DNA from 2 places in the Pseudovibrio sp. Tun.PSC04-5.I4 genome. Region 1 is predicted to be linked to the other one. Evidence: predicted binding sites of a transcription regulator. Region 1 holds the regulator's gene; the other holds the start of a gene.
What was found. Region 1 encodes LexA, which represses DNA repair genes until DNA is damaged. Its sites were predicted from a motif close to TGTTCNNNNTGTGTTCNG; they were not measured.

Region 1 (7,391 bases):
CTCTTCGGCCAGTTGTCTGGTCTCGACCATCAATAGACAAATCTTTGTCGAAAATAGGCCCGTCACGCCCCTCGGCGTGGCGGGCTTTTGTTTATCTCCTAGACAGGCCTCCCAAAGCTATCTAATAGTTAGCCATTGAGCGCATTAAGGAATTACCTAAGAGATTGAGGGGGATTTTTCACCGTGAGCAATCTAAAAAATCTCATCGCAATAGCAGCTGACGGCAAAGCGCTGGATCGGGCTCAAGCCCGCGAGGCTTTCGAGATCATCATGTCTGGTGAAGCAACTCCAGCGCAAATCGGCGGGTTTTTGATGGCCCTTCGCATTCGCGGAGAAACCATTGACGAGATTTCTGCCGCCGTAGAAACAATGCGCGCCAAGATGATCCCGGTAGAAGCACCTACAAACGCCATCGACATTGTTGGAACTGGCGGGGATTCTTCCGGCTCCTACAACATTTCTACATGCACAGCGATCGTTGTTGCAGGCTGTGATGTAACAGTCGCCAAACACGGCAACCGCTCTCTCTCATCCAAATCAGGCTCTGCAGAGGCATTAGCTGAACTCGGTGTCAATCTGGACCTCAATGCAAATGGCATCAGTCACTGCATTAAGGAGGCTGGCATTGGCTTCATGTTCGCGCCCAACCACCACAAGGCGATGCGCCACGTGGGCCCAGCCCGTATTGAGCTTGGCACCAGAACCATCTTCAACATCCTCGGTCCACTCGCCAGCCCTGCAAGTGTAAAGCGCCAGATGACAGGTGTATTCGCGCAGCAATGGGTCGTGCCAATCGCCAACACCCTAAAGGAACTGGGTACCGAAAAGGCATGGATCGTAAACGGGTCTGACGGCATGGACGAAATCACCACAACAGGCTCGTCCTTCGTAGCCGAGTTGAAAGACGGCGTCATTAACACCTTTACGATTAATCCTGAAGATGCAGGCCTGCCGCTGGCTAGAGCTGCAGACCTGAAGGGCGGAGACCCGAAAGCCAACGCGCAAGCTTTGAGAGAAGTTCTGCAAGGCGCTAAAAATGCTTATCGCGATATCGTGCTATTCAACTCAGCAGCCTCTCTGATTGTCGCCGACAAAGTAACAGATCTGAAAGACGGAGTGGAAATGGCAGCCCATGCAATAGATTCTGGCAATGCCCTTTCCCGTCTGGATAGACTTGTAGAGGCATCCGATGCCGCAACTGCCGCCGCAATGAAACTTTAAGACCGTAGGCCCATGTCAGATATCCTAAAGAAAATAGAAGCTTACAAACGTGAAGAAATCGCAGCTGCAAAAGCGCGAACTTCACTTTCTGATCTCCAAAATGATGCAAAAGCTGCATCACCAACGCGCGGATTTGCAAACTCCTTAAAGGCAAAACACGCCAATGGCGATTATGCTCTCATTGCAGAGGTTAAAAAGGCGAGCCCTTCCAAAGGCCTCATTCGCGCAGACTTCAACCCACCGGTGCTAGCCAAAGCCTATGAAAACGGCGGAGCTGCATGTCTTTCCGTCCTGACAGATACCCCGTCATTTCAAGGTAAACCAGAATATTTGGTTGCATCACGCGAGGCCGTATCTCTGCCAGTGTTGCGCAAAGATTTCCTTTATGACACCTACCAGGTGTTTGAAGCACGCGCTTGGGGAGCCGATTGTATCCTCATCATTATGGCAGCTGTGGATGATGTTCTGGCCAAAGAGCTGGAATATACTGCATTCGAGCTCGGAATGGATGCACTCATTGAGGTGCATGACGAAGCTGAGCTGGAGCGTGCGCTGAAGCTCTCCTCGCCGCTCATAGGTATCAACAACCGCAACCTCAAGACTTTCGAAACCTCTCTGGAAACAAGTGAACGCCTCGCACCGCGGGTCCCCAAAGACAGGATCATCGTCGGCGAAAGCGGCCTGTTCACACCGCAAGACCTCTCCAGAATGAAAAACTCCGGCATCTCCACATTCCTCATCGGCGAAAGCCTGATGCGGCAGGATGATGTTGAAAGCGCAACCAAAGCGCTTCTGAAAAGATAATAAAAAAACTGGCTTCAATGTGGAGCCAACCTACTGATTTAAAACCCGTCCAGAGGCCCTTCCATGTCAGAACTTTCGCCAAAACTTACCCACCTTGATGAGAGCGGCGCGGCCCATATGGTCGATATTTCGGAGAAAGAAGTCACCACGCGTATAGCTCGCGCAGGTGGGCAGGTGAAGATGTTGCCTGAAACTCTGGACATGATCCTCTCTGGCAATGCCAAAAAAGGTGACGTGCTGGCAACCGCACGGATCGCTGGCATTATGGCAGCCAAGAAAACTCACGAGCTAATCCCACTATGTCATCCGCTGATGCTATCTAAGGTTCAGGTAGACTTCACACCAAACCCGAACCTACCGGGAATCGAAATTGAAGTCTTTGCAAAAGTTGCAGGCCAGACTGGCATTGAGATGGAAGCGCTGACAGCTGCGTCTGTTGCGTGTTTGACAATCTACGATATGGCCAAAGCGGTTGATCGTTCTATGGAAATCGGAGAAATCCGGCTTCTGGAGAAGAAGGGCGGCAAGTCCGGTCATTTCCTGGCTGAGGAGGATAACTCCTGATGAGCTTGATCAGCATTGACGACGCACTTGAACGCCTTTTGAAAGGCGTTGAGGCAACACAAACAGAGCATCTCCCTCTTCTGGAAGCTGGAGAACGAGTGCTCGCAGAAGATGTTGCAGCAACGAGAACACAACCTCCGTTTTCTGCTTCCGCTATGGATGGCTACGCGGTCAAAGCAGCCGATACCAGTGATCCCAACAGATCGCTGAAGGTGATAAGTGAGGTTGCAGCAGGTCATAGTTATGACGGAACGCTACAGCATGGTGAAGCTCTTCGCATATTTACGGGCGCTCCAGTTCCTGATGGCGTCGACGCCGTTTTGATGCAGGAAAATGCACGCCGCGACGGGGATAACCTCTTTTGCGAAGAAGCGGTCCCTGTTGGTAAGTTTATCCGCCCGGCTGGCCTGGACTTCAAAGAAGGTGAAGTCCTCCTCAAGCAAGGCGACATACTAGGCTTCCGCGAACTCGCCTTAGCTGGCGCTATGAATCATGCAACACTGCCGTTGCATAAAAAGCCACTGGTTGCGATCCTCGCTAATGGAGATGAACTGGTAGAACCCGGTGAGACGCCCGGCCCGAATCAAATCATCGCCTCCAACCAGGTCGGCATCGCCGAGTTTGTTCGCAGCCTTGGCGGAACACCGCTAATGCTTGGCATTGCACCCGATCAACCACAAGAAATCACCGCACGTGTGAAGCAAGCGATTGAGGCCAAGGCAGACGTTTTGGTGACACTTGGCGGCGCATCAGTTGGCGACCACGATCTCATTCAAGATGTGTTGGGCGCTGAAGGCATGGAACTTGGCTTTTGGCGTATTGCTATGCGTCCCGGTAAACCACTGATGGCAGGCTCCCTTGGACCAATGAAAGTCCTCGGCCTCCCCGGCAATCCTGTTTCAAGTTTGGTCTGCGCCCTCCTCTTCCTCGGTCCACTGCTGAATAAAATGCTCGGGCGAACCGTAACTCAAACAAATCAAAACGTTATCAAAGCGACGCTGACGGCAGCCCTCCCGGAAAACGACCTGCGTCAGGACTACTTACGTGCGCAGGTAACGACAGACGACCAAGGCAATCTCACAACAGAGCCGTTTGCAAAACAAGACTCCTCAATGCTGGCCCTGTTGGCAAAGGCAGATGCTTTAATCATTAGAAAACCACACGCTGCAGCTGCAAATGTGGGTGATCAGGTTGACCTTTTAAAACTACGCTAAGCCAATTGGTAATGAATGGGCAACCCATGTCCACTCACCCTTCAAAATCCAAATCCCCCAGTTCTTGCAGGGCCTAACTGCAACAAAGCCATTGCAGAACACAATGAGAACAGGTAGAGTACGTTCGTGTTTTGTCCTTCCAATCGCATAAGTTGAACACCATCAAGTTAATTTTGGAAGGCTAAGAGCGGACGGCCTGAACGCCGTTGGATATCAATTTGCGCAAATGATGAGCGAACGGGGATAAAAGATGCTTACACAGAAGCAACACGAGCTTTTGATGTTCATCCATCAACGCTTGAAAGAAGCAGGTGTTCCACCGTCTTTTGACGAGATGAAAGATGCGCTGGATCTCCGTTCTAAATCAGGCATCCACCGTCTGATCACAGCGCTGGAAGAACGCGGCTTCATCCGCCGTCTTCCAAACCGCGCAAGAGCTCTCGAGATCCTTAGGTTGCCTGATTCCATCGCACCAGGCTTAAAGCCAATAACCAAGGAAAAAGGCTTTGCACCTGAGGTGATTGAGGGATCTCTTGGCAAAAAGAGCACGAACCCACCGTCAGCTTTCCGACCACGATCACCTGACGAAGTTCCGACGCTGGAAATTCCGGTCATGGGCCGCATTGCTGCTGGCGTACCGATTGAAGCAATCCAGACGCAAAGCCACTCTATCGCGATGCCGGCTGACCTGTTGGGTCGCGGCGAACATTATGCCCTGGAAGTCAAAGGCGACTCCATGATTGACGCTGGCATCTACGACGGGGATACAGTGCTCATAAAACGGGGTGATGAAGCTGAGAACGGTGAAATTGTAGTCGCCCTTATCGATGATGAAGAAGCAACGTTGAAGCGCCTGCGCAAAAAAGGGGCCTCAGTCGCGTTGGAAGCGGCCAACCCCGCCTACGAAACTCGCATCTTCGGGCCGGGCCGGGTTCGCATTCAAGGCAAGATGACTGCGCTCTTCCGCCGCTATTAAGCCACTGACATCACCAGATACCTGCGGATTCCATGGTCTGCGCTGAGCTGCATAAGCCCAGCGCACTTTTTTTATGCGATGACCGGGCGGTCCTCTTGCTGTAAACCACACATAAGCTGAACCGCGCGTTTCCAGCATTTTCTGATCTATCACCAACTCAGCCTTACAAGATGCCGGGGCTTGAAACTGGGCAACGACAATTGTTGCCATATCACAATCTGATATCAGGCTTTCTGCACGCTTAGACTGCGCCAACATTAAAGGCGCAGTCGTTTTATCTTCATCCAATAAAACTGATCTCGAAAACACCTGCAGGATACAACCAGCCTTATCACAGCGTCGGTCCTTTGCTCTGGCCTTATGAGCCTTGAATGCCTGAGAAGGCACTCCTCCTGCCTTCAGCAGGCTGCTAGACGTAAATGACAGTCTTGATGATGTGAGTCGCAATGTCCCATCCGCATCATAAAACGCAATGTGCATTCCTGTTTCCGTCACAATGAGATCAGGTGCGCTGTAGATCAGAAAACAAAAGACAGCTCCCGCAAAGCTAGGGAAAGCAAACCACTTCAAGCAAAATGGCAAAAGACATAATCCGAGTATAGCGAGGATTATGAGCCAGTACCCGAGCTCACTTGCAACACCAATACCACTTTGCCCTTCACTGAGTGAGCTCACCCAGTACGCAGCCTTCAAAACGAGCTGCAATCCCGCTTCCATGCCGTGCAGAAAAAACGCTTCGGCCCCAACAGGAATTGCCAGCAAACTTAGTAAGCCAAGGGGCATAACCACAAAGGTCACAAGTGGCATGGCGAGGATATTTCCCAGTAATCCATAGGGCGCAACTTGCTCAAAATGCATCGCGGCAAGCGGTGCTGTCGCCAATCCCGCAACCAGTGAGGTAAATGCGCAAGCTACCAACCACCGGGAAGATCTCCTCAGAAAGCCTTGAAAACCAACAGGATTTCTATTGGCAGTTGCCCCATCAATAGGCTTTAATCGGTCTTTCACAAAAGTATAAGCAGCGAGTAACGCTAAAACTGCGATGAACGACATCTGGAACCCTGGCGCTAAAACCTCCTCCGGCGCCAAGCTAAGCAACACCAGACAGGCCAGCGCCAGCCCGCGCATACTTAGCGCCCGCCGTCCCAGCAACCCAGCGCATAAAACCAGAACCGCCATGAGAAAAGCCCGCTGCGTTGCAACCGAAGCCCCTGATAATCCGAGATAAACGATTGCAGCCATCAAGGCAGCCAAAGTGCTGTAAGCGTGAATATGCCCGCGCAATGCTAAAGTGGAACTGAGGGATAACAGCAGCCGCGACGCAAGAAACACAAGCGATGTAACAAGGCCCATATGCATGCCCGAGATAGCGAGGACGTGAGCTAATCCTGCTTGTCGGAGAGCGCTCTTATCGATTTTGGAAAGATAGTCCCGTTTCCCCACCAGCAACGCCACCGCAAAGGCACTTTCAGGGCTGTAATCCAACACTTTGCGGATGCGTTGTGCGATGCTGATCCGTACACTCTCAATCACGCCCACAAACCCTATCCCCTCAGGATTGGCAGAAACGACGGGCCGTGAGAGCGCATATCCAACTGCACCAATTCCATCAAAAAACGCTGTGCGAGCAAAATCGTAGCTTCCAGGACGCACCACCCCGCCAGGTGGTAACAACCGCGCTTTCAAAACGATGTTATCCCCCAGAGAAGGCGCAGTTTTCATCCCCTTAATGCTGAGACGGATCAAAAAGGTAAAACGAGTTGTTCCCTTTTCAGGTGAACCAACTGAAGGCCGCAACACGACAGAATAGGAGTTATTACCGGACTGCTTCACAGCGGTGATAACACCTTCTACCTTACGCGTCACGGGTCGCTCCAAGCGCTCCGTTTGCAACCATTCCACACGCAAATCAGCAAGGAAAAATCCAGCGGAAAAGAACAGAAGTGCCAACAAACCGTAATGAGCTTTCCTCGCATACCGTGCTCGAAACACCAGCAGAACCAGTGCAATAAAGGGTATTACGCTCAATAGACCCCACGGCTCTGCAGGCAGGGAAAAATAGCAAAGCACACCTGCAAGGTGGCAAAGCGCATACCACACAATACCTTGCCCCCTATCCCAATCCTGCACAAAGGCCGCACGGGCATAACTGCCGGCAGCAGCCCAATCCGGATGAAGAACAAACATCCAACCCTGCTGAAGCCAGCCCTTCAAGTGCCCAACAGCTTGATATAAGTACGAGCTAAACGGTTGGTATTGCTCACAAACCACATCACTTGCGTCGCTATGTGAGTTCTCTGCGTTTTTTGGCAAAAAATTGCGTTGTTTTGACACTTGGTCATCTGCAATAAAATCCCCGGCAGAGGGACCAGCAAAAATCTTATCCTCCTCCACGCACAGTTCGCCTATTCTGATAGCACCACCACCAGATTGCGACTTGCCTGAGGATGATTGCCCCTCGTGCACCCTAAGCCCCTTTCTGCCTCTTGGGAGAAACCCCACGCTATGGTACACAGCCAGAAGAGATACGGCGCCCCGTCGTAATTACCCCAAATTTATCTATGTAACCTGCGAGATTTCTGATTAGGCCTATGACCAAAAACGTCGTTACG
Region 2 (7,391 bases), 400 kb from region 1:
CTTAAGGCCGGTTATGCGTGCTGATGTCAGTTCTTCTGTAAAGAAGAGAAGTTCGCCAAATTTTGCCTGAGCACCCACATGACCTTTAACTGCGGCCAGTTTTAGCCAACGTGCGGCTAGTCGGTTGTCGTGATCCGGCTGCTCAGAATCCAGATACATAAGGCCTAAACTGTATTGAGCATCTGCATCACCAAAATAGGAGGCCGCATAAGTAAAGATCTCACGCGCCTTGTTTGGGTTCTGTTTTACTGCGGTGTCACTGATACCGGTCTGGAAGTAATGACCAAGCTCGACCAGAGCGCTTGCCACAAAGGGTGCGGACCTTGCTTTCGGACCTTCAGAGGAATATTCACGGACGACCTGCGAGAAGTACTGGAAGGCTTGTAAGTCATCTTCTGGAACACCATCCCCTTGAGCATACATTCTACCTAGTTTCCAGGCAGCCATGGGCTGGCCATTTTCAGCAGCGTAGCGAAGTGGTGAGAGTGCCTTATCCTTCTCTCCAGAGTAATAGGCTCGCGCGCCATCCCGCAATGCTTGTTGCGGTGTGATATTTGCCATCTGATTGACGGCTTCCATGGCACTCTTTTTTGTGTCGAGTGCGTGAGCATGTCCCAAGATAAGAAGAGTGAGGATGGAGGCACATCCCAAACTCGTCGCAAGACGCGTAAATGCACCGCGATGCATTGCCACTTCATCTTTTAACAGAGCTACTTTCAAAATGCCTCACTTGACCGTTGTAGTTAGACTACTGGTTCTGACTTCTTGCGCTTTCGGTGCCTAAGTTCTCCCGAGGCTATGAAATGCAAAAATGTCAATTTTGGCTCCAAAGGTGATGTATCTTCAAATTGTCACAAATAATCTTACAAATGCCTAGCTTCTCGTCCGCTTAACAAAAAAACCACACAGTTCGACCACCTCTACAACACGGACACGGACACGGCAAACTACCCAATTTGACATGAGTGAGCCAGTGTCAGTTTCTACCATTCCTCTCACTGCGAAATGCTGTTGCATGCTCGCAACATTTCGCAGTGAGAGCACGCTTTGGCTGTGTATGCACAGTGCAAATACACGGAGTGTTTCATACAAGCTCCGTTATTTGACGTTTGTATTTTCGCCGGGAATGGCGCATATGGCTTGCCCTAGAGCTTCAATTGGATTGGTAGTCGTAACGGGTATGCGTCAAATCGTGCAAAAACGCGCTTACCCACAAGGAACAAGAGTAGAACGCTGGCAGAATTTTGCCCTTTTCTCTTAGTCCTGCAAGACTGCCATTCGATTCGTTTGCTGTGAAAGCACAAAGCCAAATCAAAGAGGTATGATGAGCTCGCGTGATGATCTGTTTGCAAGTGTTGCCAAATGCGTGGAAGATTTAACCACCGCTTCCAGTGACATTAAAAGAAAACAAACTTCAGCTCCAAGTGCGCCTGCTTCCTCTGCAAAGCCCTCTCCTGCGAGAAAGGCTCCCGTGGGTGCGAGCGACGGCACGGACTATACGGCCGCTGATATTGAAGTGTTGGAAGGGCTGGAGCCTGTTCGTCGGCGTCCTGGTATGTATATCGGCGGAACGGACGAAAAAGCTCTTCACCACCTGTTTGCCGAAGTGATTGACAACTCCATGGATGAGGCCGTCGCTGGCCACGCCAGTTGGATCGATGTCTCCTTGGGTGATGATGGGTATCTGACGATTACAGATAATGGGCGCGGCATTCCGGTCGACCAGCACCCTAAATACAAAGATAAGTCTGCACTTGAAGTCATTATGACGACGTTGCATGCAGGCGGTAAGTTTGACAGCAAGGTCTATGAGACATCCGGCGGCCTTCACGGTGTCGGTATCTCCGTTGTGAACGCTCTTTCCGAAGAGCTTGTTGTGGAAGTTGCTCGTAACCGTAAGCTTTACCGCCAAACGTTCCGGCGTGGCCTTGCCGATGGTGGACTGGAACTGGTTGGTGATGTTCACAATCGCCGCGGTACAATGGTTCGGTTCAAACCAGACGCTGAGATTTTCGGTAAGACACTCAAATTTGTACCTGCCCGTCTGATGAAGATGGCTCGTTCCAAAGCCTACCTGTTTGGCGGTGTAGAAATTCGCTGGCGCTGTGCTAAATCGCTGACGAGTGACGCGAACGGCGTTCCAGAAAACGCGACATTCCACTTCCCGGGCGGTCTTAAAGATTATTTGAGTGAAGCACTTGGACAGGAACGACGCGTCACAGACGAAATTTTTTCCGGTCGGACACAGGCAACCGGCAAACATGGTTCTGTTGAATGGGCTGTTGCATGGTTTGCTGGTGACGGCTTCGTCAACTCCTACTGTAATACTGTCCCCACTCCAGACGGCGGAACGCACGAAACCGGGCTTCGCTATGCGCTGTTGCGCGGGTTGAAAGCTTACGGCGAGCTGATTGGCAATAAGAGAGCTTCTATCATCACAGGGGATGATGTGCTGACGTCCGCCGCTGCGATGCTGTCTGTTTTTGTTCGTGAACCGGAATTTGTTGGCCAGACCAAAGACAGACTGGCGACCAATGAAGCGACGCGCATTGCAGAAAATGCTGTTCGTGATGCGTTTGACCATTGGCTAACGGCCTCCCCTAATCAGGCAAACAAGCTTCTTGAATGGGTACTTGACCGTGCTGATGAACGCCTTAAGCGGCGTCAGGACAAAGATGTTGCCCGTAAAACCGCTGTGCGACGGCTTCGGCTTCCCGGCAAGCTGGCGGATTGCTCCACCAGCAAGTCTGAAGGAACTGAATTGTTCATCGTGGAGGGCGATTCTGCGGGCGGTTCAGCAAAGCAGGCTCGGAACCGTGCAACACAAGCCATCCTTCCACTGCGCGGTAAGATCTTGAATGTAGCCAATGCTGGCCGGGATAAGTTATTGGCAAACCAACTGCTTTCCGATCTTATTCAGGCATTGGGTTGCGGTACACGATCCAATTATGATGATAAAGACCTGCGTTACGAGCGCATTGTTATCATGACGGATGCAGATGTGGATGGGGCGCATATTGCGGCGCTACTGATAACGTTCTTTTATAAAGAGATGCCAGGCCTTATCCATAATGGGCACCTCCACCTTGCAGTCCCCCCGCTTTACCGCATCAGCCAAGGCGGGAAGACACTCTACGCAAGAGACGACGAGCACCGCGAAGAGCTTTTGAGAACCAGTTTTAAAAAGAACGGCAAGATTGAAATCGGCCGTTTTAAAGGACTGGGGGAGATGATGCCATCTCAGCTGAAAGAAACAACCATGGACCCGAAACGCAGAACACTTCTTCAAGTGGTCATTGCTGAAGATGCAGTGATAGAAACCGGACATGCAGTGGAGCAGTTGATGGGTAATAAACCCGAAGCAAGGTTTAATTTCATTCAGGAACGAGCAGAATTTGCAACGGATCTAAATATATAGAACTGGCCTAATTCTGCAGCTTTTGCTTAGTTAAGCACAAGTTAGCGCTTCCAAACCTAGGCATAACTTGAAGGAATATATCGGTTATGCTGCGGATTTTATTGACAACGCTGCCTATAACTGTAGTGTTCCGCCAAACTGGTGGGAGAGACCTGTAACCCATACGGATTCCAGCTTCTCTCCTCATATATCGCAAAGAACATGAAATATGTCGTTTTCCACTCTCGGACTTAGTGAGAAAGTACTCGCTGCTGTAGAAACATCCGGCTATACAGAGCCAACAGCTATTCAGGCTGCAGCAATTCCTTACGTCTTGGAACGCCGGGACGTGCTCGGTATTGCTCAAACCGGAACCGGGAAGACGGCAAGTTTTACATTGCCGATGATTACTCTTCTGGAAAAAGGCCGCGCTCGCGCACGTATGCCAAGAACACTTATTCTTGAGCCAACCCGTGAGCTTGCAGCGCAGGTCGAAGATAACTTTAACCGGTACGGTGCAAACCACAAACTAAACGTTGCCCTCCTCATTGGCGGCGTTTCTTTTGCTGAGCAGGACCGTAAGCTTGAACGTGGCGCTGATGTTCTTATCGCGACCCCAGGCCGGTTACTTGATCATTTCGAACGCGGTAAACTGCTGCTTCAGGGCGTGGAGATTCTGGTTATCGATGAAGCTGACCGTATGCTGGACATGGGCTTTATCCCGGATATTGAACGTATCTGTAAGCTCATTCCGTTTACACGTCAGACACTGTTCTTCTCCGCAACAATGCCGACAGAGATTCAACGCCTGACAGATACCTTCCTGCAGAACCCTGCGCAGATTGAAGTTGCTAAGAATTCTGTTACTGCCGATACAGTTACACAGCGTATTGCTGCATCAGACTCCGAGGATTATGACAAGCGCGCGAAACTCCGTGAACTAATTGAAGGCGCAGAAGACTTACAGAACGCGATCGTTTTCTGTAATCGTAAGCGTGATGTGGCCACACTCCTGCGCTCCCTCATTCGCCACGAGTTTTCCGTTGGCGGCTTGCATGGTGATATGGACCAGCGGTCACGCATGACTATGCTGGACAACTTCAAGAAGGGAACGATCAAGGTTCTCGTTGCGAGTGACGTTGCAGCTCGAGGCCTAGATATTCCGTCTGTAAGTCACGTATTCAACTTTGATCTCCCGATTCACTCAGAAGACTATGTTCACCGTATTGGCCGCACAGGACGTGCAGGCCGAGAAGGAACAGCTATTTCCATTGTGACCGGCAAGGATGAGAAAGCTCTGAAAGCTATCAATGAGACCATTGGTAAAGAGCTTGAGTGGATTGGCGAACCAATGGACTTTACTGCTGCTGCTGAAGAGAGAAAGTCTCGCCGCCGTACTGCCCGCAATGACAAGAGCAAAGCTCGCCCGCGTAAGGTAAAGGCTGAGCCGCAAGAAACACCAGAAATTCAGGCGGTTGCTGTTGAAGTTGTACCTGCCGGCCTTGAGGAACAACCAACCGTTTCTGCTGCTGTAGAACCTCAGAGAATTGCAGAACCTCAGAGCCCTGTGCGCCCAAGAGGCGGACGTCGTGTTGCAGTACAGAAAGATGAAGCTATTTTCCGTAACGCAAGTCACATTCCGGCGTTCCTTTTACGTGGAACTCGTCCCAAAGTTCAAAGCCGATAACCCATTTTTCTGAGGTTAACCACTGGTTAGGTGTATCCCATTAAATTTGCTAATGTTAAATTAGCTTACTAATAATGGGGTAGCCCTTTCCGTGACGCGGTGATGCAATCATGAGTCAAGAAGACGAGTTCAAGCGTACTATCGTTTATGCAGACAGTGCGCTCGATTACATCAAAACCAATAAGCTCCCAGCGTTTCCACGCAATTATGAGCTATGGTATTCTTACGCGTCCGGTTTCAACCGTGCGTTAAACCGCACCATAAATAAAATTCTTGCGCGAGACGGTAAAATTTCTCCCGGAGATACTCAGAAGATCTACAATCGATTTCTGTCTCCCAATCGCCTTGGCGAGCGGATTGACGAAGTTGGTGATAAGATATCTGAGGAAGTGCGGGAACTTATTTCTGCGCTGGATCAAGGTACTCTCAAGACCACTCGGTATGGTGAAGAGCTCGCCAAAACGCTGAGTGCGCTTGAGAATGTAAGTGACCAAACCCAACTGTCCAAACTGGTTATTAGCCTTGCAAAAATGACGACTGAAACTGCTGAGAGCAATCAGGAATTGCGTGAACAGCTGGTTGATTCCCGGCGGCAGATCGGCGTACTTCAGGAAGGTCTTGAGGCCATCCGATATGAATCACTGACAGATGAGCTTACAACTCTGAACAATCGCAAGCACTTTGATCAAAGCCTCGTTCGCTCTGTCAAAGAAGCGGAAGAGAGCCACGCTCCCCTCTCCTTGCTAATTTCAGACATCGACCACTTTAAGCAGTTTAACGACAATTATGGCCACCAAACTGGTGATCAGGTGTTGCGTCTGGTTGCTTTGGCTGTGAAACATAACGTCAAGAACAGCGATATTGCCTGCCGTTATGGCGGTGAAGAATTTGGCATTATTCTGCCGCGTACTACTATAGAAGACGCTAGGATCATTGCGGAGAATATTCGTAGGGCCGTTGTTGCCAAAGAACTTGTAAAACGTTCTACCGGTGAGAACCTGGGCCGGATCACGATCTCAATCGGAATTTCAACCTTCAGAGAAAGTGATAATGCTGAGAGTATGATCTCTCGTGCTGATCTGGCGCTTTATGCTGCTAAAAAAGCTGGCCGCAACCTTGTGAAAGCCGAAGAAGACAAAAAGATCCCTTCTGTCACACAGGTCGCTTAATCAGCGGTTTTCAGATCAAAAAATGAATGTATTATGGGCGACCAAAATTATGCCGGTCGCCTTTTTATGTCGGCTATCGAGACGATCTGAGATTTTTGAAGTGGTCTGATTTTCCGTATGACGGATCGCTTTTTCCATCCATCTGGCAAGCCCACCTTGGTCAACTACGACATCTCGCGGGACAGAATAGAAGTTCGTTGGGAAGTACTCCCCGAAACATTGATGGATATAGGGAAGCTGGCCCATTAAAAGAAAGTCAGCGACATTGCCAGAGCCTGCTTTCAAATAAAGCGATTTTTCACGCACAAGCGCAAATATCTTACCGTTGACGTAATAGCCATGACCACCAAACATCGGCCTGCAGCGGATTTTTTCTAAAAAATCGGGCCGGTTTTCTGGCGTGAAAAATATAGATAAAGACATAAATGGCACCAAATAGAATAATTAAATAAAAACTTTGCAGCATCTCATCGGTTATCGACAAGGAGATTGCGCATTTTATCCATACACAGAATTGTGAAGTCTTCCTTTTGGTGGATTATAACTCCAGGCCCATCTGCCAGAAATTGGCCTCAAGTCTAGTAGCCTCACGGAATACTCTAGACAATTGGACGTAACGAGCCTCTGTTGCATACAGAGCACCTAGCTCGTCTATCTCTTTAACTGCGTCTGCCGCCAGCTCTTGATACTCATCACTAGAATATTCGCGAATCCATTCTGCATACGGGTTCTGTGCGCTTAACGCTCCCTCTTGCAGAGCCAGTGCCGCGCCAATCTCGCCATAGCCAATAGCACAAGGTGCGAGGGCGACTTTAAGGTCGAGCATATCGCCCTTCATTGCCGTATCAAGAACGTATCGAGTGTATGCCAGATTGGCAGGGTCTTCCGGTGTTGCAACAATATCAGCTTCTGACAGCCCCCAAGATTCACAAAGTCGGATATGAAGCCCCATCTCTGTGTCCAGAATGCCTTTAGCAGAAGAAAGACATTTGCGCATTTGCGTCAGGTCCGTTGATTTGTACACGCCAAGAGCATAGGCACGGGCAAACTCAATCAGAAACAGGTAGTCTTGGACAAGATATTTTTTAAAGGAGGCAATAGGCAGTTTGCCATTCCCAAGCCCTTGAACAAATTCGTG

Region 2: parE (DNA topoisomerase IV subunit B) is a predicted target of LexA. The motif match lies at 1,216-1,233, and genes of this name have one in related genera.

The regions. Positions count from the first base shown of each region.
Region 1 is NZ_FNLB01000006.1:1,657,489-1,664,879, forward strand. Features, by position in the region: gene BLS62_RS12675 (peptidylprolyl isomerase) at 1-36, shown strand, start outside; gene trpD (anthranilate phosphoribosyltransferase) at 184-1,221, shown strand; gene trpC (indole-3-glycerol phosphate synthase TrpC) at 1,234-2,025, shown strand; gene moaC (cyclic pyranopterin monophosphate synthase MoaC) at 2,089-2,589, shown strand; gene glp (molybdopterin molybdotransferase MoeA) at 2,589-3,803, shown strand; gene lexA (transcriptional repressor LexA) at 4,054-4,779, shown strand; gene BLS62_RS12705 (ComEC/Rec2 family competence protein) at 4,675-6,966, opposite strand; gene gltX (glutamate--tRNA ligase) at 7,371-7,391, shown strand, end outside.
Region 2 is NZ_FNLB01000006.1:1,255,106-1,262,496, reverse strand. Features, by position in the region: gene BLS62_RS10770 (tetratricopeptide repeat protein) at 1-720, opposite strand, end outside; gene parE (DNA topoisomerase IV subunit B) at 1,325-3,418, shown strand; gene BLS62_RS10760 (DEAD/DEAH box helicase) at 3,627-5,084, shown strand; gene BLS62_RS10755 (GGDEF domain-containing protein) at 5,195-6,253, shown strand; gene BLS62_RS10750 (TfoX/Sxy family protein) at 6,269-6,676, opposite strand; gene tenA (thiaminase II) at 6,792-7,391, opposite strand, start outside.